DNA from 4 places in the Evansella sp. AB-rgal1 genome. Region 2 is predicted to be linked to each of the others. Evidence: riboswitches for the same ligand, from Rfam matches in the RefSeq annotation. Region 2 holds a riboswitch; each other region holds the start of a gene.
The links. A riboswitch is a leader RNA that binds a small molecule or an ion and turns the genes downstream of it on or off. The one in region 2 is predicted to bind S-adenosylmethionine.

Region 1 (5,404 bases), on a different contig from region 2:
ATGAATGGGTCTTGATGAAAGTTTTCACAAGAGTAACCTCTCTTCCTATGACTTATCCATTAAAATGGAAATATCATTGTATCATTTTAAAGCAAATGTACTGAATTACGCAATAAAAGATTCATATTTTACAATAAATTAGAGATTGTTTTAACGGAATTTTAATAAAGAAGATAATTTTTAATAAATTTCTTAAAAATAAGGGGAGTTTGAAGAGATCTGAATCATTTTGTGGTTTTTAAAAAGATATTCTCTTTTATATCATAAATTTGTTCTTTTAGCGAATCATAAGAACTGATAGGAGGCGATTGTATGAACAAGAAAACAGATAAGAAATCAGAAAAAATTGCTGAAAAATCTTATGAACCCGCGAATTACCAAAGTAATGATGAGACAGAAAAAGGATTAGCAATTACCCACGAACAAGTTTCTGACGCATATATGGAAGGAACAATCGATGGCTCCATCGATCAAGTAGACAAAAATGGAGAGTTGAAAAGTGATGCAGGAGAAAAGATTAAAAGAAAAGGTTTTGATGAATAACGGAAATTTGGAGGGGGTATCATGGCAAGAAGAAATAAAATATTGATTCCTGAAGCTCGTGAAGGGCTAGATCGTCTTAAAGCACAAGTGACCAACTCTATGAGTCCAGAAAATGCAAAGTATGAGGTAGCAAAGGAACAGGGAATACCTCTAAAAAAGGGTTATAATGGAGAAATAAGGGCAAAAGATGCAGGGAAAATAGGCGGAAGTATTGGTGGAAACATGGTTCGTGAAATGGTAAAAATGGCCGAACAGCAGTTGAATAAAAGACAATAAATTTGTGTGAAAAAAGAAACAGCCCAAAGGTGAACTACCTTTGGGCTGTTTCTTATTCAAATGCTTTAATTCCTAAGCCGAAGTGTATTATAAAAAACACTATCACCATCATCAGTAGACCAAAAGTAAGTCCACGAAGTGCTTCTTTAACAAATAGATCGTCATTCTTATTTACTTTCATTTTTTATCCTCCTAGTAATTTGTTATTGAAGTATTTGGGAGGATGAGAGTACTAAATCAACTTTGTTATAGATGGAGAAGACTATATACTTTAACTTTTGTTTAGCAATGTAATCAGTATAAATGAATAATATAGCATTAATGTTTTCTTCTGCTTCTGTAAACAAAATGGGGTAGTTGATATAGATCTTTTTTATTTCATCGAGATCCGTTAGTGTCTTAGCTATCTCCATTGTTTCATGATCTATTGCGATCTTAGTTATGTATTTATCAGATGCAGCATAAGTGGACGGAATAGTGATGGAAAAGCTTGTTAGTACAATAAGTATAAGAGTTACTATGGTTTTCCTTAACACGTATTCTCCGACCCTTCTATTTGATGATAAACAAATTATATACGAATGAAACTCTAAATAAAAGGTGGAAAATAGCGGTTACCTTCAGTGGAGAGTTAACCTGTTACGCAAAGTATGCATTTTGGCTTATCTTCACCAAAAAAAAGCGCGTAGAATAAAATCTACGCGCTTATCCAAATATGATGTTTTCTAATTAAAATTGTTGTTCAGCTTGTTGTACAAGACGCTTTGTGATCTCCCCACCTACAGAACCATTAGCGCGAGAAGTCGCATCGGCACCAAGATTTACACCAAATTCTTGGGCAATCTCATACTTCATTTGATCCAATGCTTGTTGTACTCCTGGTACTAGAAGTTGATTGCTATTGTTGTTTTGTGCCATCTGTATCACCTCGCTTTGTTTTAGGTTACTACTAGTATGGTTGCAGAGAGAAATCATATGCAAAACGAAGCATGGCAATATTTTCCCACTATCTTCTTTGAAGCTATAATGCTTGATATGAGCGCATTTGTAGTAAGTTATAAAATTCTTTATTACATTGGTTATGTTAAAGAAAGTGTTGCTATGTACAATGTTGATTTTCCTGAAGGTCAGAGACTTGTTGAAAACCTACATAGTCTTTAATATAAGACGTTCGCAGTTATTTTAGAAGAGGATGAGTGAAAAAAGACGTTTGTATAGAAATAAATCTAATACATGGCACTTCAACCAACATCAACGTTTAACAGAGCCTATTTTAAAATTCGGGAATTTTCATGTAAAACTATTGACGATCATTTTCAAAAGTGGTAGTATTCGAAATAATTGGTAAATTATATAACAAATTAAAAATTACATAGAAGATTTTACTCTTATCAAGAGAGGTGGAGGGACAGGCCCGATGAAACCCAGCAACCACTGAAGGTTATTAAAGCTTCAGAAGGTGCTAATTCCTACAAAACTAGTTGGTTTTGAAAGATGAGAGAAAGGATATAAGCATCTACCCTTTCTCTTATAAAGAGAAAGGTTTTTTTCGTAAATGGGGCTAAAGTAACTAAATAAAGATGTTTGTCATTAAGCACTTATAGACAAGATCTTCTTACATAAAGAATGTTTTTAGGAAATGGAGAAATCAAAAAAATATAAATGGAGGAATGAATGATGAGTAAAGAACAAAATTTTGAAGGTTATAGTGTGGAAACACAATTATTACACGGAGGTCAGGAGCCAGACCCAACAACGGGTTCGAGAGCAGTTCCCATTTATCAGACAACTTCTTATGTTTTCCGCGACACAGAACATGCTGAGAATCTGTTTGGTCTTAAAGAGCAAGGGAATATTTACAGTCGAATCATGAATCCAACTGTAGATGTTTTTGAAAAAAGAATCGCATTACTTGAAGAAGGGGTTGCCGCAGTTGCTACTTCGTCAGGTATGTCTGCCATTGCTCTATCTATTTTAAATATTGCTGGTGCTGGAGATGAAATTGTTGCCGCAACAAACCTATATGGTGGTACATATAATCTTTTCTCCACAACATTACCTAGATATGGAATTACTGTTCATTTTGTAGACGCGAGTAATCCGGAAAACTTCAAAGAAGCAATAAATGAGAATACAAAAGCAATTTTTGCAGAAACAATTGGAAATCCAAGCCTACAAGTTCTAGATATTGCTGGAGTAGCAAATGTTGCGCATGATGCTGGTCTTCCACTTATTATCGATAATACGTTTGGAACTCCCTATACGGTAAAACCAATTGCACATGGCGCGGATATTGTTATTCACTCTGCGACAAAGTGGATTGGTGGCCATGGAACTTCTATCGGAGGAGTTGTGGTAGATGGAGGGAAGTTTGATTGGAACTCTGAGAAATACCCTAGTTTTACAGAACCAGACAGAAGCTACAACGGAATAACATATGCAAAAGATGTTGGAGAAGCAGCGTTTGCAATCAAGTTCCGAGTTCAATTGTTACGTGATTTCGGAGCTTGTCTAAGTCCTTATAACGCGTTCCAATTACTCCAAGGCTTAGAAACACTTCATTTACGTGTGCAGAGACACAACGATAATGCACTTGCTCTTGCGAAAAAATTAGAAGAACACCCTGCCGTTGCTTGGGTTTCTTATCCAGGTTTAGAATCTCACCCTTCCCATAAACATGCTTCTCAGTTATTAAAAGGTGGATACGGTTCTATCGTTATTTTCGGAATTAAAGGTGGAAAAGATGCAGGTCGCAAGCTCATCGATAATGTTGCCTTATGGTCGCATCTTGCAAATGTGGGAGATGCAAAAAGTTTAATTATTCACCCTGCAACAACAACACATCAACAATTGTCAGGGGAAGAGTTAGTAGCAACAGGGGTAACAGAAGATATGGTCCGTTTATCTGTTGGAATTGAAAATGTAGACGATTTATTAAAAGATTTAGATCAAGCGTTAGAAAAGGCAACAGGGAAGGCATTAGCAAAATAAGTGCATGTTTGGTACTTAAAAACAGCTTGTAAGTCATAACAAGAAAAGGGGTTTGATTCAATGAGTCATCCAGTATATAAATTAGCAATCATTGGTTTTGGAACAGTGGGAGAAGGAGTGTATCAAACACTATTGAAGAAATCAGAAAAAATAGCAGCAATATTAGGGCGACCAATAACAATCCCCTTTGTTCTTGTAAAAGATCAACTTAGAATGCGTAACGTATCGAGTATTACAAAAATTACTCATTCTTTTTCAGATATATTAGATGAATCAAATCTTGATGTAGTAGTAGAGGCTACACCTGACGCAAGTACTGCTTATCCGTATGTAACTAAACTATTGGAGAAAAGTATCTCGGTAATCTCTGCTAATAAAGAACTAATCGCCAAGCACGGGGAAGAGCTTCATAAACTTGCAAAAGAGAATGATTGTCAATTGTTATATGAAGCTGCCGTAGCTGGTGGGATACCTTTATTAAATACATTACGACATACATTAAAAACTAATAGTATCCAAAAACTAGAAGGAATATTAAATGGTACCTCTAACTTTATTTTAACCAAAATGAGAGAAGAAGCATCGAGTTTTGAAGTAGCTCTTGCAGAAGCACAGGAGAATGGTTATGCAGAAGCAATTCCAGATAAAGATGTAGACGGCTGGGATGCATACTACAAAACGTGCATACTAAGTCAGTGGATATTTGGCTGTTCTCCTGTGTGGAACTCTGAAAAACCAGTAGGGATAAGAGAAGTAGATGCAATCGATATATCATTAGCTGAGAATTTAAAAGCGAGAATAAAACATGTTGCTTCACTTCAAAAAGTTGAAAATTGTGTACGTGCTTCTATTCAGCCAACCCTCGTTTTTGAAGGTCACCCTTTATATAGTGTAGAGGATGTAAATAACGGTATATATATAGAAGGAAGTATCGTTGGTCCAGTGACGTTACAGGGGCCAGGAGCTGGGAAGTATCCTACATCGAGTGCCGTTGTGGAGGATGTAGTTAATTTTCTTTCAGAAAGAAACGAACCCTCTCTTCCAAAGGGAATTCAATTTCTGAAAGATGGGTTTGAAGATAGTGATAGCTCATTTCAGGAGAAACCTAATTTGTTTTTTCTAACTGCTCCTAATGGTTTGTCGAATCATTTAACAACGATGGGCTTTGATGTAATTAAGTCAGTTGTTCAGTTGGGGAAAAAATATGGAGCACTCGTAACTTCAGGCTCTACTAAGTTAGAACGTATAAAAACACTATGTAATGAATTAGAAATACAAGTATATCCAGTATTACTTGGGAAAAATGATAGTGTTGAAAAATATTATTTTAAAGAAAAAGCTATCTAACCTCTAAGGCAATGTTTCACAAAGTGGACACATTGCCTTTATTCTTAGTTGGTTGGTTTCATCCTTAGTCCTAGTAGTTACTATCACTAGATATAATTGGGCCTTGCTAGTAGGAATTTGTCTTGAAACAGGGTTTACGAGACAAATTAACAATGGAGTTGAACCGATTTGTTTTTTTACTTCTCTAACACACAAATAAGTATTTTTAGGATAACCTAATAATTAAGCGTTTACAAAATTATAACTT
Region 2 (5,404 bases):
TGCTCCACCACTGCGGATGAACTCCCTCCCTTTTTTCCTAAGTTTAGGATCTTTCTTCACCTTATCATCTGCTAAATAAATCGCTAATAAACCATTACTAATTAATCGATGAAATTTTGCATGGGGCATGTCCTTCATTCTTTTGTCTGCTTGAAAATAAAAGTACTTCATCCGCTCAATCATTTCCTCTTCATTTTTATAATAAAAACAGAAGTTTAAATCTCCCCCTAGTCTGTCTTCCTCTTGATCAATAAAATAATCCATTAAAATATGTATTCCTTGAACCCATGGGAAGTAACCCATTTTTATTTTTTCAGCTAACTCTACAGAGAAATTAGGTAAACTGGCAGAATACGCAGTTAAACAGAAAATCCCTAATGTGGAACCGCAACTTGCAGAAAACTCATACCACGTCATTTGCGGTACTTTATGTTTATGTTCTTCAAACCAAGCTTCAAGTCGTGGGACACGTTCTTCTACCTTCACATGCTTATGAACTTGTAGGTCACTGTATAGTTCAGCCAACTCTACATTTGCTGCTTGAACAACAGAATAGCTGGGAAAACTCTTGATGCATTCTTGACAAGTAGTCACAAGTGCGGCCAAATACCCTCCATCATCTTGCTCATTTCTATATCGATAGTAGTTTTCCAGCTCACTATTAGGATTTAACGCAGCAGGCATAGATTCATGTAAAGCCCGAAAATCCGTTGGATCAAGAGAAGTGCTTCGATCACATAGATTATCTAAATAATCACTAATCGTTTGATAAGCAACAATAAACTTAATGACGTCTTCTCTTCTATCCCCTGCCAATAGGCTATAAATGGCACCACCTTCACAGTGAAATGTCTTTGTCTCAATGCTTGCTAATGCTTGCTGCCTTAATTCCGGATTTGGAATAGCTTCTGCTCGTTTTTTCCATTCATTTAGGTACTCATGTACTTTCGGAAGCACTTTTTTATAGACTTGGTACATTAATGACCAAGAATTTGTTGGTATCTTCACTTTCCTTCTCTCCCATCTTCCGTTCAATTGCTCTTACTCCCTCTAAAATTTATAGAGTCACTGAAAACGAGAGTTACGTATTTTCAGTGACTCTGGTTTTAAATATGATCTTAGAAGGATTTACTTTCTAAACCCTTCCGTCTACAAAAAACGGTCACTACTTTTAATAATAGTACTTACTTTATCATGTCAGCTGAATAGTAACAAATGCTAGGAGGTGTGCAAGAACCTTATTTTTCTCAGGCTCGTTCAACACTTCGTGATACAACCCATCCCATTCTTTATAATATTTATCATGAATAGGAAGTTGATTAAACCAGGGAGTGACATTTTCTTTATTCACAATCAAATCATTTCCTCCTTGAGTCACAAGTAGCGGAATGTCTGGAAAGTCTCCTACACGATTGTGGGCATTTTTCATCGCTTTTACAAGTTCTCTATACCAACGAACACTTACATGTTTAATTAATCGGTTGTCACCTAAATCGCGTTTCCTCATCACCTCATCCCTAGTTCCAGAACCTGGAGCAAGCCCAGATGGAAATCGAAGACTTGGAGATACTACATTTAATGTTTTCGTTAGAGCTTTTTTTGAAAAACCAGGATCATTCACTAATCCTAAACATGGGGAAGATAATACCACAACATTAGGTAATTCTTCCTCGTCCATGGTGAGAAGTGTGTTGATAGAAATTAAGCCCCCCATACTATGTCCGAGTAAAATGATAGGTAAATCGTACTTCCTTGCCTCTTTAAGCCAGGTATTTACTACTGTAATATAATCTTGAAAGGAGGTGATATGACCTCTAGGTCCTTCCGTTGTTCCTTGTCCAGGTAAATCCCCCATTATCACATGATAGTTTAATTGGTTTAACTTCTTAATCACCCACTTATACCGAACATGATATTCACCTGCACCATGCACAATAACAAAAACACCTTTTGGTTTCGTTGCTTCCCACTTCCACATATATATACCTCCCCGTATATTACTTTCTTTACTTACTATATTCTAATTTTTTACATATACTAGTCAAGTGACATCATAATGACATTTCTAAATCAATTTTTTATAGGCTACCCTGAAAATATTGGTATCGTACTATGTAGTAATACTAACTTTGTTGGTTTGTATCCATTCGCTCCAGCCTGCTCACTTTTCTGTGGGGAGTTGTCGAGCCACCTCACGACTTCGTCGCTACAGTGTCTCGTTAAATTCCGCTCATTCATATATAGTTGTGAGTACTAACCAACTTCTAGTCAGCGTATTTTCATCCTTCATGGTGCAATTTTCAGTAGCCTTCCAGGCAAGTGGAAAAAATCAAGCATTGTCCTTTAACGTAGCCTTTTGATAAAATGTGAAAAAAGGAGGATTCAAATAATGATATACCCTTATAAAGATAAACACCCAGAAATAGATGAGTCTGCTTTTATTGCGGACGGAGTAGTGATAACCGGAGATGTTTCTATCGGTGAAAAATCAAGTGTTTGGTTTAATACTGTAATTCGTGGAGATGTAGCACCTACACTCATTGGCAAGCATGTAAATATACAGGATAATTCTGTGTTGCATCAAAGTCCCAATGCACCATTAGTACTAGAAGACGGTGTTACGATTGGCCATCAATGTATATTACATAGTTGTGTTGTAAAAAAACATGCTCTTGTGGGAATGGGATCAACTATTTTAGATGGTGCAGAAATTGGTGAAAACGCATTTATCGGGGCCGGTAGTTTAGTTTCACCGGGCAAGAAAATCCCCCCGAGAACATTAGCGTTTGGTAGACCAGCGAAAGTAGTTAGAAAGCTAACAGATAAAGATATAATGGAAATGGATCGTATTCGAAGAGAGTATGTTGAAAAAGGACAGTATTATAAAACTTTACAAAAATAGTTGTATTTATTATGACAGGAAAAGGGAGTATCTATGGATACTCCCTTTTTCATTACTTATTTTGAAGCCCTTAACGCTTGTTCTTTTAGAGTTGCTGCTTTATCTGTTTTTTCCCACGGAACATCTAAGTCCGTTCGTCCGAAATGCCCATATGCTGCCGTTTGTTTATATATTGGACGGCGAAGGTCCAACATTTTAATGATTCCTGCAGGACGTAAATCAAAGTTATCTCGCACTACATCAACCAAGATTTCTTCGGAAACTGCCCCTGTTCCAAACGTATCAATGGAAATAGACACAGGCTGTGCTACACCAATAGCATAAGCTAATTGTACTTCACAACGATCCGCAAGACCAGCGGCCACTATATTTTTCGCAACATATCGTGCTGCATATGCTGCTGAACGGTCTACTTTTGTAGGATCCTTCCCTGAGAAAGCTCCTCCACCATGGCGAGCATATCCACCATAAGTATCAACGATGATTTTTCTTCCTGTTAATCCAGCATCTCCTTGGGGCCCACCAATAACAAAACGCCCAGTAGGATTGATAAAATATTTAGTGTTTTCATCAATTAATTCAGCTGGCACAATTGGTTTGATTACATGCTCTTTTAAATCAGCTACAATTTGATCATTTGTCACTTCTGGATGATGCTGTGTTGAAATAACAATTGTATCAATTCTTTTTGGTTGATTATTTTCATCATATTCAACCGTTACTTGTGTTTTTCCATCAGGTCGTAAATAACCAATCGTTTCTTTTTTCCTCACTTCACTTAAACGACGAGAAAGTTGATGTGATAATGAAATTGGAAGAGGCATTAGCTCCGGTGTTTGGTTATCAGCGTAACCAAACATTAAACCTTGGTCCCCAGCACCAATTGCTTCAATTTCGTTATCACTCATTTGTCCTTCACGAGCTTCCAATGCTCTATCAACACCTTGAGCAATATCAGGTGATTGCTCATCAATCGATGTTAATACAGCACAAGTTTCATAGTCGAAACCATATTTTGCTCTTGTGTAACCAATTCCTTTTATTGTTTCACGAACAATCTTTGGAATATCTACATATGTGCTTGTACTTATTTCACCCGCGACTAAAACAAGGCCTGTATTTACAGATGTCTCACAAGCTACACGAGCGTTCGGATCTTTGGTTAATATTTCATCTAAAATGGCATCAGAAATTTGATCACAAATTTTATCTGGATGCCCTTCTGTTACTGACTCAGAAGTAAATAAACGACGTTTTTCTGCCACAGTACGTACCTCCTTATTTCTTTTCCCATTTAGGATATGTTTATTGAAGCGACGGTACTCGTTTCCCAGCAGAATGGTACTAATCGATAATCAGACTTCACCAATTTTTATTATAAAAACAAGCAATAAAAAAGCCTTTTCCAAGTGAGGAAAAGGTAATCCCATTCGCCTTTCTCCTCTTATCGCTCAAGACATATTTGTATATATGTCTTGCAGGTTAGCACCGTTCACCTTTTTTTCGTAGGTGATGGTTGCTGGGCTTCTTCGGGCCTGTCCCTCCGCCATCTCGGAATAAGAGTATCCATCCATTCGCAAAAAGAATAACTGATTTCCTATGAACTGTCAACCAATATTATCCTATATGGCTCGGCAAGCAATCTTCTCATACATATATTTCAAATGTATTTTCTATTAAATGATTACGAAATTTTCCCTTCATACTTATCTTTAGTTTGTAATTAGATGGATAATTCATTCAGGTAAAATTATACAAAGAAAAAACGAAAAAAACTATGATAAAACAGTTACAAACCTCCAACAATTAGTATATACTAATTTTATATTAACGTTATACTAATTAAAGTTTAATATCTTATATAAGATATTCAGTGTAACTAGAAGGGGTGAAAAAATGAGTACAGTACAATTTGAACTGGAATTAGAACGCTTATTGCAAAGAAGTGATAAAGTTTTCTATGATTTGCCTGTTGCTCAATTAGTTGAAAGGGCACTAGTAAGAAAGGAAGGGATTCTAACTTCTAGTGGAGCATTTCAAGCTACAACCGGACAATATACTGGTCGTTCACCAAAAGACAAATTTATCGTCCATGAACGTTCCATACAAAAAAATATTGAATGGGGAAAAGTAAACCAACCAATATCCTCTGCTCATTTTGAGCGTCTATATTCTAAAGTGTTACACTATTTGAGTAAAAAAGGAGAATTATTTGTCCGCCACGGATATGTAGGTGCAGATAAAAAAAACAATGTTTCCCTTAGAATTATCAATGAACTAGCATGGCATAATTTATTTGCTAGACAATTATTCATCAGACCTTCCGAAGAGGAATTATCAACGTTTCTCCCTGAGTTTACTATCATTTCTGCACCTGGTTTTAGTGCAGACCCAGTACATGATGGAACAAATTCTGAAGCTTTTGTTATTATTTCTTTTGAAAAGAAAACAGTTTTAATTGGTGGAACAGAGTATGCAGGAGAAATGAAGAAATCCATATTC
Region 3 (5,404 bases), on a different contig from region 2:
ATCATCCGTTAGTTTAATACCTGGTACTTCATGATGTAAAAATTCCGCATTGCGATAGCTCGTTAATGGCATTACTCCTATATAAATGGGAGTTTCTAAATGTTTCGTAGCTTCATACACATCCTTCATTTGCTCTATAGAATAAACTGGCTGTGTTAAAAAATAATCGGCTCCGTATTCAATCTTTTTCTCTAACCTGACCACCGCTTTATCTAAATGACGAACATTGGGATTAAATGCAGCTGCAACGGAAAAATTCGTTTTACTACCCAACGATTTACCTGAAAAAGATTTCCCTTCATTATATTGCTTCATTAACTTAATTAGCTCAAAGGATGATACATCATAAACCGACGTTGCACCTGGAAAATCCCCTACTTTTGCAGGGTCACCTGTGATTGCTAATACATTATCTAACCCAAGTGTGGACAAGCCCATTAAATGAGATTGTAAACCAATTAAGTTTCGATCACGGCAAGTAAGATGAACTAATGGAGTTACTCCGATTTTTTCTTTCAAAATCATCGCCATACTCGTATTACAAATTCTAGGGCTAGCAAGTGAGTTATCCGCTAACGTAATCGCATCCACCCCCGCATCCTTTAGCGCTCTTGCCCCTTCGATAAATTTATGCTTCACTAAATCCTTCGGTGGATCTAACTCCACAATAACAGAGCTTGTAGTCTTTGCCTTTTCATGTAATGGAATATCACTTTGTTTTCGAAAAAAAGGTTTCTCTACCTGGATTTTATTTAATGGAGCTTTCTTTTCCATTTCTTTTGTAAAAATAGGTTGTTTTGTCTTTACTGCTCTTGCTATCGCTTTTATATGGTCAGGTGTTGTTCCACAACATCCTCCAATTAATCGAACCCCTTCCTTTCTAAGTAGCAGGGCTGATTCTTCGAAATAATCGGAATTAGAGGAATAGTGATATTTTCCATCATTGTAGCTAGGAAGACTCGCATTGGGATATGCTGATAAATATGCTCGGGAAGGAATTGCTACTTTTTCTAAGGAGCGGATCATATGATGTGGCCCCATTCGGCAATTAAGCCCAATTACATCTGCACCAGCATCCTCTACTTTTAACAGTGCTTCTTGGATTGAGATGCCCCCTTGCACCATACCAACATCAGATAAAGATAACTGTGCAATAATTGGTAAATCTGTTTCAGTCCTTGCTAATTCCACTACTGTAAGTAATTCTTCTAAATCATGATACGTTTCTAAAAGAAATCCATCTACTTTTTCCTCCAGCAAGCAGATAAGTTGCTCTCTAAAGTTCTCTTTTATCTCATCTGTGGTTATGTTTTTCCCTGGTATTGTTCTTATACCACCAATTGTTCCTACTATATATTTGTTTTCAAAAGGTTCCTTTTTTTCCACTTGTGCGGTTTTATAATCTTCCACAGCTAACTTAGCAATTCGAACTGCTTCTTTATTAATTGCTTTTACTTGATCTTCCAATCCATAGCGAGCTAACTTTTCATAATTAGCACCATACGTGTTCGTTTGAATAATCTGAGAGCCTGCATCTAAATAAGCCCGATGAATACTTCTTATCTGATCCGGATGGGAAAGATTCAGTTCTTCAAGACAATTTCCAATTCCATATGAATAGAGTAGTGTTCCCATAGCGCCATCTGCGATGATTATTTTGTTGTCTAGTTCTGTTAAAAAACTCATTGTGGTTGGCTCCTCTACTCTAATTTATTTCCACTTTGTTTTTTCGAATTGCTTCGAACGCAGTCTCAAAGTCTTTTATTAAGTCGTCTACATTTTCAAGACCTACTGATAGTCTAAGTAATCCATCATGTATTCCTCTTGCTTCCCGTTCCTCTTGCGGCATTGCTGCATGAGACATTTTTGCAGGATAAGAGAGAATTGATTCCACTGCCCCTAAACTTACAGCAAAAACAGGGATTTGTAAATTGCTTACAAACTGTTTCACTGTATCAGCATCTTCTAAACGAAAGGACAATACCGCACCTGGTCCTTCCGATTGTTGTTCATGAATGCTGGCTCCCTCATGATCAGAAAGACCTGGATAGTACACATGCTTCACTTCATGAATCGTTGTTAAATATTCAGAAATACGTTGTGCGGATGCTTGTGATTGCTTGAGTCGAACATCTAAGGTTTTTAGCCCTCTCATCACTAGCCAACAATCCTGAACTCCTAGAACAGATCCAAATGTATTTTGTAGAAAATAGAGTTTTTCTCCGAGCTCTTTATCTTTGACTACTGCTAATCCGGCAACAACATCACTATGTCCTGATAAAAACTTCGTTGCACTATGGAGAACAATATCAGCACCTAGTTCTAACGGTCTTTGTAGCGATGGAGTTAAAAATGTATTATCTACAAATGTTAGACAGTTATTTTCTTTTGCAATTCTACATACCTCTTTTAAATCGGTGACCTTTAGAAGTGGGTTCGATGGTGTTTCCACATAGATCATTTTTGTATTTGGCTGAATACTCTCTTTTAATTTCTGTAAGTCCGTCGTATCTACAAAACTATGATCAATTCCAAAGCGATGTAGCACTTGTGTGACTAGGCGAAAGGTTCCTCCATATACATCCTCACAAATAACTACATGATCTTCTTTTGATAGAAGTAAAAAAGCTGTAGAAATTGCCGCCATTCCAGAGGCAAAGGCAAAACCTCTTACTCCTCCTTCTAAATGAGCAATAGTTTCTTCCAATGCATCTCGCGTAGGGTTCCCAGATCTTGCATAATCATATTTACCAAAAGAATCGAAATCAAATTGGTGGAAAGTGGACGTATGATTAATGGGAACACTCACCGCACCTGTCTCTCTATCTACTGAATTCTCATTATGAATTAATCGCGTACTAAATGTAAATGTATCGTTACTCATTAATGACTACCTCCTTACAGGCATTTTTGAATGCTTGATCTAGATCTCCTTGTATATCTGAAATCTCCTCTATTCCCACTGAAAATCTCAATAATCTGTTACATACACCATTCGCAATACGAACTTCTTCAGGGATATCCGCATGTGTTTGGGTAGCAGGATAAGTGATGAAGCTTTCTACTCCTCCTAAACTTTCAGCAAATGTAACTAGTTTCAATTGCTGTAAAAAAGAGTTTACTATATTTTCATCGTTTACACGGAAAGAGATCATCCCACCTCTTCCAGGATATAAAACTTCTGAAACATCTTCGTGTTTTTCTAGAAATGTCTTTATTTGAGCAGCATTTTCTTCGTGCTTTTTCATCCGCAGCGATAGTGTTTTCATCCCTCTGATTAGCAACCAGGAGTCTAATGGACCTAGCGTTGCACCAATTCCATTATGAAGCATCGCCAGTTTCTCTGATAATTGTTTTCCTTTGGAAACAATTAATCCAGCAAGAACATCGTTATGACCACCTAAATATTTCGTTGCACTGTGAATAACAATATGTGCTCCTAAATCAATTGGCTGTTGAATAAGCGGTGTATAGAAAGTATTGTCAACAATCAGAAGTAAGTTATGTTCCTTCGCTATTTTGCTAAACGCTGCAATATTCGCTTCTTGCATAAGTGGATTTGTTGGAGTTTCAATAAACAAAGCTTTCGTATTTTCATTCACTAGTTTTTCATATTCCTCAGGGGATCGAATGTCTGCGTAATGAAATTTGATACCATAATGACATAAAATTTGTTCAAATAATCGATACGTTCCTCCGTATAAGTCTTGTGAAACGATTATTTCATCATCTTGTTTGAATAAACCAAACACGGTATGTATGGCTGCCATCCCTGAACTACAGGCAAAACCACGATCACCCTTTTCTAAATCAGCAATCGCTTGTTCTAATATTTGCCTCGTCGGATTCCCTGTACGTGTATAATCATATCCAGTAGATTGGCCGATACCTTCATGACGATATGCCGTTGAAAAATAAACAGGGGGATTTACTGTACCTGTAGCTGTTTCGCTTCTATTTCCAATTTGTACAAGCTGGGTTTCTTTCGAATAAGTTCTCTTTTCGTTATTCATTTTCTCTTCCTCCTATGCCCTAAGTTTCTCTGAAGTTTTAAGAAAAGCGTAAGTGCCTTGGTCACGAGCGACCAGCAAATGTTTCTGGTCGATAAAAAAAGTGTGATTGTGTTGTATAAAAATACAAAAAACGACCCCTTAGTAAGAGGTCGTCGATAGGTTACTATTTAAAATACCTGCCGGGACCTCTCATCTTTCAGAATAAAGATTCTGCTGGATTTGGCACCTGTTGAATCGAAATCCAATGGTTGCCGAGGTGTCGTAGGGCCAGATCCCTCAACCTCTCTTGATAAGAGTCCTATACATTTAATTAACATGATTATAGTGGTTATTCAACAGTACGTCAATAAAAACTTGGTATTTTTTATATAACTTAGATCATTCTGATATTTTATGTTTATTCTTCTTCTTGGAATAAAGGAGTTGATAAATATCTTTCCCCAGTACTCGGAAGAATGGTAACGATTGTTTTCCCTTTGTTTTCAGGACGAGATGCAATTAGCTTCGCAGCGTGTAGTGCTGCACCTGAAGATATACCAACTAATACACCTTCTGATTTACTAATCTTACGTGCTGCTTTGAAGGAGTCCTCATTTGAAACTTGAACTACTTCGTCATATACTTCTGTATTTAATATGTCTGGAACAAAACCAGGTCCGATACCTTGAATTTTGTGTGGTCCAGGATTTCCTCCACTTAGTACTGGAGAATCCGTTGGTTCAACAGCAATTGCTTTAAAGTTCGGATTGCGTTTTTTTAATACTTCTGTAACACCAGTAATTGTTCCACCTGTTCCGATACCACTAATTAAGAAATCAACATTTCCATCCGTGTCAGCCCAAATTTCTTCTGCAGTAGTTTGACGATGTACTTCAGGATTAGCTGGGTTAGCAAATTGTTGTGGCATAAATGCATTTGGAGTCTCAGCCACTAATTCCGTTGCTTTTGCAATGGCACCTTTCATTCCCTTAGGTCCTTCTGTTAGTACTAGTTTTGCTCCTAGTGCTTTTAATAATTTACGTCGCTCAATACTCATTGTTTCAGGCATTACTAAAGTTAAATCGTACCCTTTCGCTGCACATACGAATGCTAATGCAATCCCTGTGTTACCACTTGTAGGTTCTATAATTTGTGTACCTTCTTTAATTAAACCGTCTGCTTCTGCTGCCGCAATCATTGCATTACCAATACGATCTTTTACACTTCCAAGCGGGTTAAAGAATTCTAGTTTCCCTAGAACTTCTGCACCTGTCTCGTCACTAATTTCATTTAATCGTAAAAGAGGTGTTCTACCTATTAATTCTGTTAAATTCTTAGCAATTTTTGGTCTGTTTAAAACTTCACTCATACTTTTCATCCTCCTAATTTATTCATTCATGTATATAATTAGA
Region 4 (5,404 bases), on a different contig from region 2:
CGTATGCCCATTTCAACACTCCTATGGAATCCTTTTTCGCCAATAAATCATTGGTTTGGCTATAGACAAAGTCTTTCGTTGTTTCATAGGATAATTGTTGTGTCTCAATTCCCATGACTTAAATTCCCCCTCCTTGATCATGTACAGATCGTCTTTCCTCTTTAATTGATTGATAAAGGCTAATGGATCCAAACGTAGTAACAAAAATGCTGATAACAATCACAATAATGTATGGGTTTGGATGTAAAACCAGATGAATTAAACTATAGGAAACTACCAATGACATCACTGGCGAGACGATCCACACCTTAATAATTTTCTTAATCACTGTTTTTTGCCATAACTGAAATCCATTTTCAGCTGTACCAACACCTACAATGGCTGACGTTGTTGCTTGGGTTAACGGCACCGGTATTCCAAATATGGAAGCTGCAATCACTAATGATGCTCCTGTTCCTGACACTGCTGTACCTTGAAGCATGGAAAGTGATGTAATTTTCTTCCCATTTGTCTCAAGAACTCTTCCTCCAAGTAGGATAGCTCCTATTGCAAGAAAAATTGCACCTAGGTAAATACCTCGAGTTTCATGCATAATGCCAGCACCAATAAGAGGACCGATTGCGTTTGCCACATTATTCATACCAGCTGAAAATGCCTCTAGAAACCCAGTTAGGATTAACAGGAATACAAGCCATTTTCTCCATTTCCCTTCCCCTTTCAGTTGGGGCCATCGTTTTTCCATAATGATTATTACTTTTCCTGCAACAAATGCTATAAGAAATGCTGCGAATGGGATGATGAGCCAAAACGATATGATATATATAACGTTATTGACATAAAGCGCTTGAAAGGCAATTCCCACTCCTACAATCGAACCGATGGTTACTTCACTAGTAGAAAGAGGTATTCCAATAACATTTGCTATAAACAAAGTAAGTGTAGCGCCTATTAAGATTACAAGTACTATCTCAACTGTTAAAATGCTGGTAGGAATAATTCCTCCCCCAATAGTCTTAACAACCTCACCACTTCCAATGACAGCACCTAAAAATGCTCCTAAACCTACTAAACTTAATGCTAGTTTTTTATTCTTAATTGCTCCACTTCCGTATACTGGCCCCATAGTTGCTGCCGCACCACTTGCTCCGATGTTCATTGCGAAAAATAAAGCGATTGCGATTGCTAAGTAAATTAACACGTTGATACACCCACCTTCTTTGTTGGTTAAAACTATGTAAGTCTACTATTCTTGTAATTCTTATCAAAATACTCGGAATTAAGATAATAAAAATTGTCCTTCCATACAGGAAGTTGACAAGTTGTTTAAGACGGATGTCAAACCCCTTATCTATCAGTTACTTCAAACTCTGCTGGATGTAACAGGTATTTAAAAGAATCAATGCTTGATGATGCATCATTGGGGTAAACCCCCTCCTCTTCTCTGGATAAGAGTTACTATATGTAAATTTTACTGTTTTGTTCTTTTTTTATAATTTTTTTTAAATTACTGTTTAGTATAATTTCATTTCTTGAACATTCAATTTCATTCATTATAATTCCTATCGGTTTTTACGTCAATGAAATTTTTACTAAATATTCTTTTTTTTCGAACAACATTCCCTCGTCATAATCAATCAACACAAATCTTCACTCCCCTCCTTATCATAAAGCTCACGAGATAAGAGAACTATCTCCTCCTTTTAATGAAACAAAGCTACCTATTTTAGAATAGGTAGCTTTGTTTTTTATATTATTATTTACCCTTGTAAAATACCTTCTCTAGGTGTTACTCCAAAAGCGGAAGCTAAAGCTATTAAATCTTTATCCGTAATCACCTGTTTTACTCCACCTTGATGAGAATGAATGATTGTATAAATTTGTGCTGCTTTCTCTACCGTTTCAATTAATCCGAAAGTTTCATCCATCGTAGTTCCAGCTCCAAATATACCGTGCTGTGGCCAGATAACTACACGATAATCAATCATTTTCTCCGCTGTTTTCTCCCCAATCAAGTCCGTTCCAGGAACCATCCATGGTAATAACGCCACTCCATCTGGAAAAACAACAACACATTCCGTACACATTTGCCATAATGTCTTTGTAAAGCTTTTTTCTTCAAGCTCATGAGTGAATGTCATAGCAAGAACATTCGTAGCGTGGTTGTGCATAATGACACGGTGATTTTTATCTACTTTTAATCTAGCAATATGACTCATAAAGTGAGACGGAAGCTCGCTTGTAGGGTTACCGCCATTTTTTAAACCCCAAAGGATATCTATACTGTCTCCCAATTCACTAACACGAAGAATTCCTAAGCAGTCTTCAGGATTCCCTTTTACATTTTTAAAGTATTTTCCTGATCCAGTCACGATAAAGTACTTATTTGAAAGCTCTGGAACCGGGAAATTTAAAGGCAAGTTACGTAATACGCGAGTAATATCTAAGTAAGATGATACTTCCTCTTCTGTTAATAGGTAACTAATATTTCCACCATTCCGCTCATCCCAACCCATTCTCCACATGTTATAAGTAGCATCCATCATTTCTTGAACAAACGGAGCTTGAATTACTTTCTCATCCATAATCTCTTGTAACGTTTGTTGTAGTCTTTTATCATTAATCACGTTTCATCTCTCCCTTATTTCTAATGTGTGATTTTAAATACAGGTCCAAAGATTGTTCAACACTTCACATTTTATAACTTTATTTTATAGCTACGCCAAGCAATAGTCAACATAAATCCAACTTATTATTTTTGTTTATTTTTGTTTTGACATATTTCCGTCATATTTAAAGGTTTTTTGTAAGCGTTTACGATAGTTTATGTCCGTTTATGTTTGTTTTGTCTGTTTATATATAACTACATAAATTTTCCTTCGCATGAGAAAAGTCTTTTGCTTTCGGCTTCCCTAAAATTTTTTATGAGGAAAAAAGAACACCCTCCCTAACAAAAGGAAGAGTGTTCTGGAAATTACATATTATCTTTTTAGCAATACTTCTTGCTCATACTTTTTCACTTCTTCTAACCAAGATTCTTTTACAGGAACACCCATTTTTTCGCAATAGTAATCCCAAATAGCTCCGAATGGATATGTTTTGAACTCTTCAAATAATGCTAATCTTTCTGTGAAGTTCTCTTCTTCTTGAAGTTGTTTTAAATGCTCGTTTGGAGTAAGCATTGCATAAAGTAATGCTTTAATCATATTTCTCGTACCAATTGTCCAAGCAGCCACACGATTAATGCTCGCATCGAAGAAATCAAGACCAATAATTACTTTATCTAACGCATCATTACGAACAATTTCTAAAGCAATTTCACGTAATTCATCATCTAAAATAACAACATGATCACTATCCCAACGTACAGGTCTTGATACATGTAATGCTAGCTTATCGCTATATAAAAGCATAGAAGAAATTTTATTCGATACTGTTTCTGTTGGGTGGTAATGTCCTGTATCTAACAAACAAATTTTATCGTTTTTCAGCGCATACCCAAGGTAAAACTCATGAGAGCCTACAACATAAGACTCAGAACCAATTCCAAATACTTTACTTTCTACCGCATCTAAATTGTACTTCTCATCAATTTCTTCAGTGAAAATCTTATCTAAAGAATCTTTTAAACGTTGTCTTGGAGTGAAACGATCACTAGGGATATCTTTATAACCATCTGGAATCCAAACGTTAGTTAAACTTGGCGTACCAAGTTCTTTTCCAAAATATTCACCAATTTTACGACTTACTTTACAATGCTCAATCCAGAAATTACGAATTTCTTCATCTGGATGAGATAGTGTAAGACCATCTGCTGCTTTTTCGTGTGAAAACAAAGTTGGATTGAAATCTAAGCCTAGTCCATGTTCTTTAGCCCAGTTTACCCATTTCTCAAAATGTTTTGGCTCAAGTTCATCACGCTCAACAGCAACACCATCTGTTTCTGCATAGATAGCATGTAAGTTCACACGGTGCTTACCAGGAATTAAAGAAAATGCTTTTTCTAAATCGGAACGTAATTGTTCCGGAGTTGTTGCTTTCCCAGGATAGTTTCCAGTTACATCAATCCCACCAGAAAGTTCTCTTTGGTTTACTTCAAAACCTGTCACGTCATCACCTTGCCAGCAGTGCATGGAAATAGGTACCTGTTTTAATTTCTCTAGTACGCTATCAACGTCAATTCCCCATTTTTCATATTGTTTTTTCGCTAGTTCATAGTTTTCTTTTACAGACATGTTTATCTCTCCTTCAATTCTCTATTAGATAGTTTCCGGTACGTATGTTTTCACATCAAACGAATTTTTTATGATTGTTCGTGCTTGTTGTATATCAGTTATTTCACCAAGTGCCATAAATTGAGCAACAATGTTACCAATCGCCGTCGCTTCTACAGGCCCAGCATTCACTTCTTTTTTCGTAACATTTGCGATTAGCTGATTTAAATATTCATTTTGGCATCCGCCACCAATAACATTTATTTTATGGAATTGCTTATCTAGTATTTTTTCTAACTCTTGAATTGTTTGTTCGTAACTATCTGCAAGACTTATAAACACGCATTTTGCAATTTCCCCTGGAGTCTCAGGAACTGCTTGACCTGTTTCTTTACAATAGTTTTGAATTTCTTTCATCATGTTTTCAGGATTTAAGAAACGATCTTCATTTACATTAACAGTAGATGTAAAGTTAGTCGCTGCTCTCGCTAAATCTACTAATTCAGGGAAAGAATAGCGGTCGTCATAGTTTCGTTTCACTTCTTGAATCATCCAAAGACCCATGATATTTTTCAAGAATCGAAAACGATAGTCGATTCCACCTTCATTTGTATAGTTGTACTCCAGTGCTTTCGGTGTACAAATTGGCTGTTCGTTTTCCACTCCCATTAGCGACCACGTTCCAGAACTGATATAAACTGTCTCATCTAACTCAGGAACGGAGATTACAGCAGAACCTGTGTCGTGAGTAGCCGGTAAAACCACCTTCATATCAAAACCAAATTCGGAAACTAGTTCCTCTTTCAGGTTTCCAAGGATCGTTTTTGGCACTTTTATCTCTTGGAATATTTTCTTGTTTATTCCTAGTTTATCGATCAATTCATTATCCCAATCTTTTTCATTTGCATTTACAAGCTGAGTTGATGTTGCATTTGTATACTCATTTGCAACTTTACCTGTTAGTAAATAATTAAAATAATCAGGTATCATAAGGAATGTTTTTGCTTTTTCCAACACTTCTGGTTGTGTTTGTTTTAATGAGTATAACTGGTATATAGTGTTAAATTTCAAATATTGGATTCCTGTTTTTTCATATAATTGGTCTTTTGAAATAACGTTTTCGAATACTTTTTCCATCATTCCATCAGTACGTGAATCCCGATATGCAACTGCATTCGTTAACGGCTCGTTCT

Region 1: another riboswitch for S-adenosylmethionine. It lies ahead of ACERII_RS21185 (O-acetylhomoserine aminocarboxypropyltransferase/cysteine synthase family protein); the one in region 2 lies ahead of metK (methionine adenosyltransferase).
Region 3: another riboswitch for S-adenosylmethionine. It lies ahead of ACERII_RS11460 (methionine biosynthesis PLP-dependent protein); the one in region 2 lies ahead of metK (methionine adenosyltransferase).
Region 4: another riboswitch for S-adenosylmethionine. It lies ahead of ACERII_RS11430 (sulfate permease); the one in region 2 lies ahead of metK (methionine adenosyltransferase).

The regions. Positions count from the first base shown of each region.
Region 1 is NZ_JBGUAU010000032.1:2,592-7,995, forward strand. Features, by position in the region: gene ACERII_RS21150 (LTA synthase family protein) at 1-28, opposite strand, end outside; gene ACERII_RS21155 (YozQ family protein) at 313-543, shown strand; gene ACERII_RS21160 (alpha/beta-type small acid-soluble spore protein) at 565-819, shown strand; gene ACERII_RS21165 (hypothetical protein) at 872-1,000, opposite strand; gene ACERII_RS21170 (hypothetical protein) at 1,023-1,355, opposite strand; gene ACERII_RS21175 (alpha/beta-type small acid-soluble spore protein) at 1,549-1,737, opposite strand; gene ACERII_RS21180 (hypothetical protein) at 1,795-1,980, shown strand; SAM riboswitch class I at 2,205-2,320, shown strand; gene ACERII_RS21185 (O-acetylhomoserine aminocarboxypropyltransferase/cysteine synthase family protein) at 2,497-3,810, shown strand; gene ACERII_RS21190 (homoserine dehydrogenase) at 3,871-5,157, shown strand.
Region 2 is NZ_JBGUAU010000021.1:71,713-77,116, forward strand. Features, by position in the region: gene ACERII_RS17465 (tetraprenyl-beta-curcumene synthase family protein) at 1-1,008, opposite strand, end outside; gene ACERII_RS17470 (alpha/beta fold hydrolase) at 1,193-1,978, opposite strand; gene ACERII_RS17475 (gamma carbonic anhydrase) at 2,390-2,902, shown strand; gene metK (methionine adenosyltransferase) at 2,959-4,167, opposite strand; SAM riboswitch class I at 4,344-4,465, opposite strand; gene pckA (phosphoenolpyruvate carboxykinase (ATP)) at 4,799-5,404, shown strand, end outside.
Region 3 is NZ_JBGUAU010000011.1:170,458-175,861, reverse strand. Features, by position in the region: gene ACERII_RS11470 (bifunctional homocysteine S-methyltransferase/methylenetetrahydrofolate reductase) at 1-1,686, opposite strand, end outside; gene metC (cystathionine beta-lyase) at 1,706-2,884, opposite strand; gene ACERII_RS11460 (methionine biosynthesis PLP-dependent protein) at 2,877-4,013, opposite strand; SAM riboswitch class I at 4,200-4,309, opposite strand; gene cysK (cysteine synthase A) at 4,411-5,361, opposite strand.
Region 4 is NZ_JBGUAU010000011.1:161,408-166,811, reverse strand. Features, by position in the region: gene ACERII_RS11435 (phosphoadenylyl-sulfate reductase) at 1-115, opposite strand, end outside; gene ACERII_RS11430 (sulfate permease) at 119-1,198, opposite strand; SAM riboswitch class I at 1,342-1,452, opposite strand; gene rhaD (rhamnulose-1-phosphate aldolase) at 1,758-2,582, opposite strand; gene rhaA (L-rhamnose isomerase) at 2,979-4,232, opposite strand; gene rhaB (rhamnulokinase) at 4,257-5,404, opposite strand, start outside.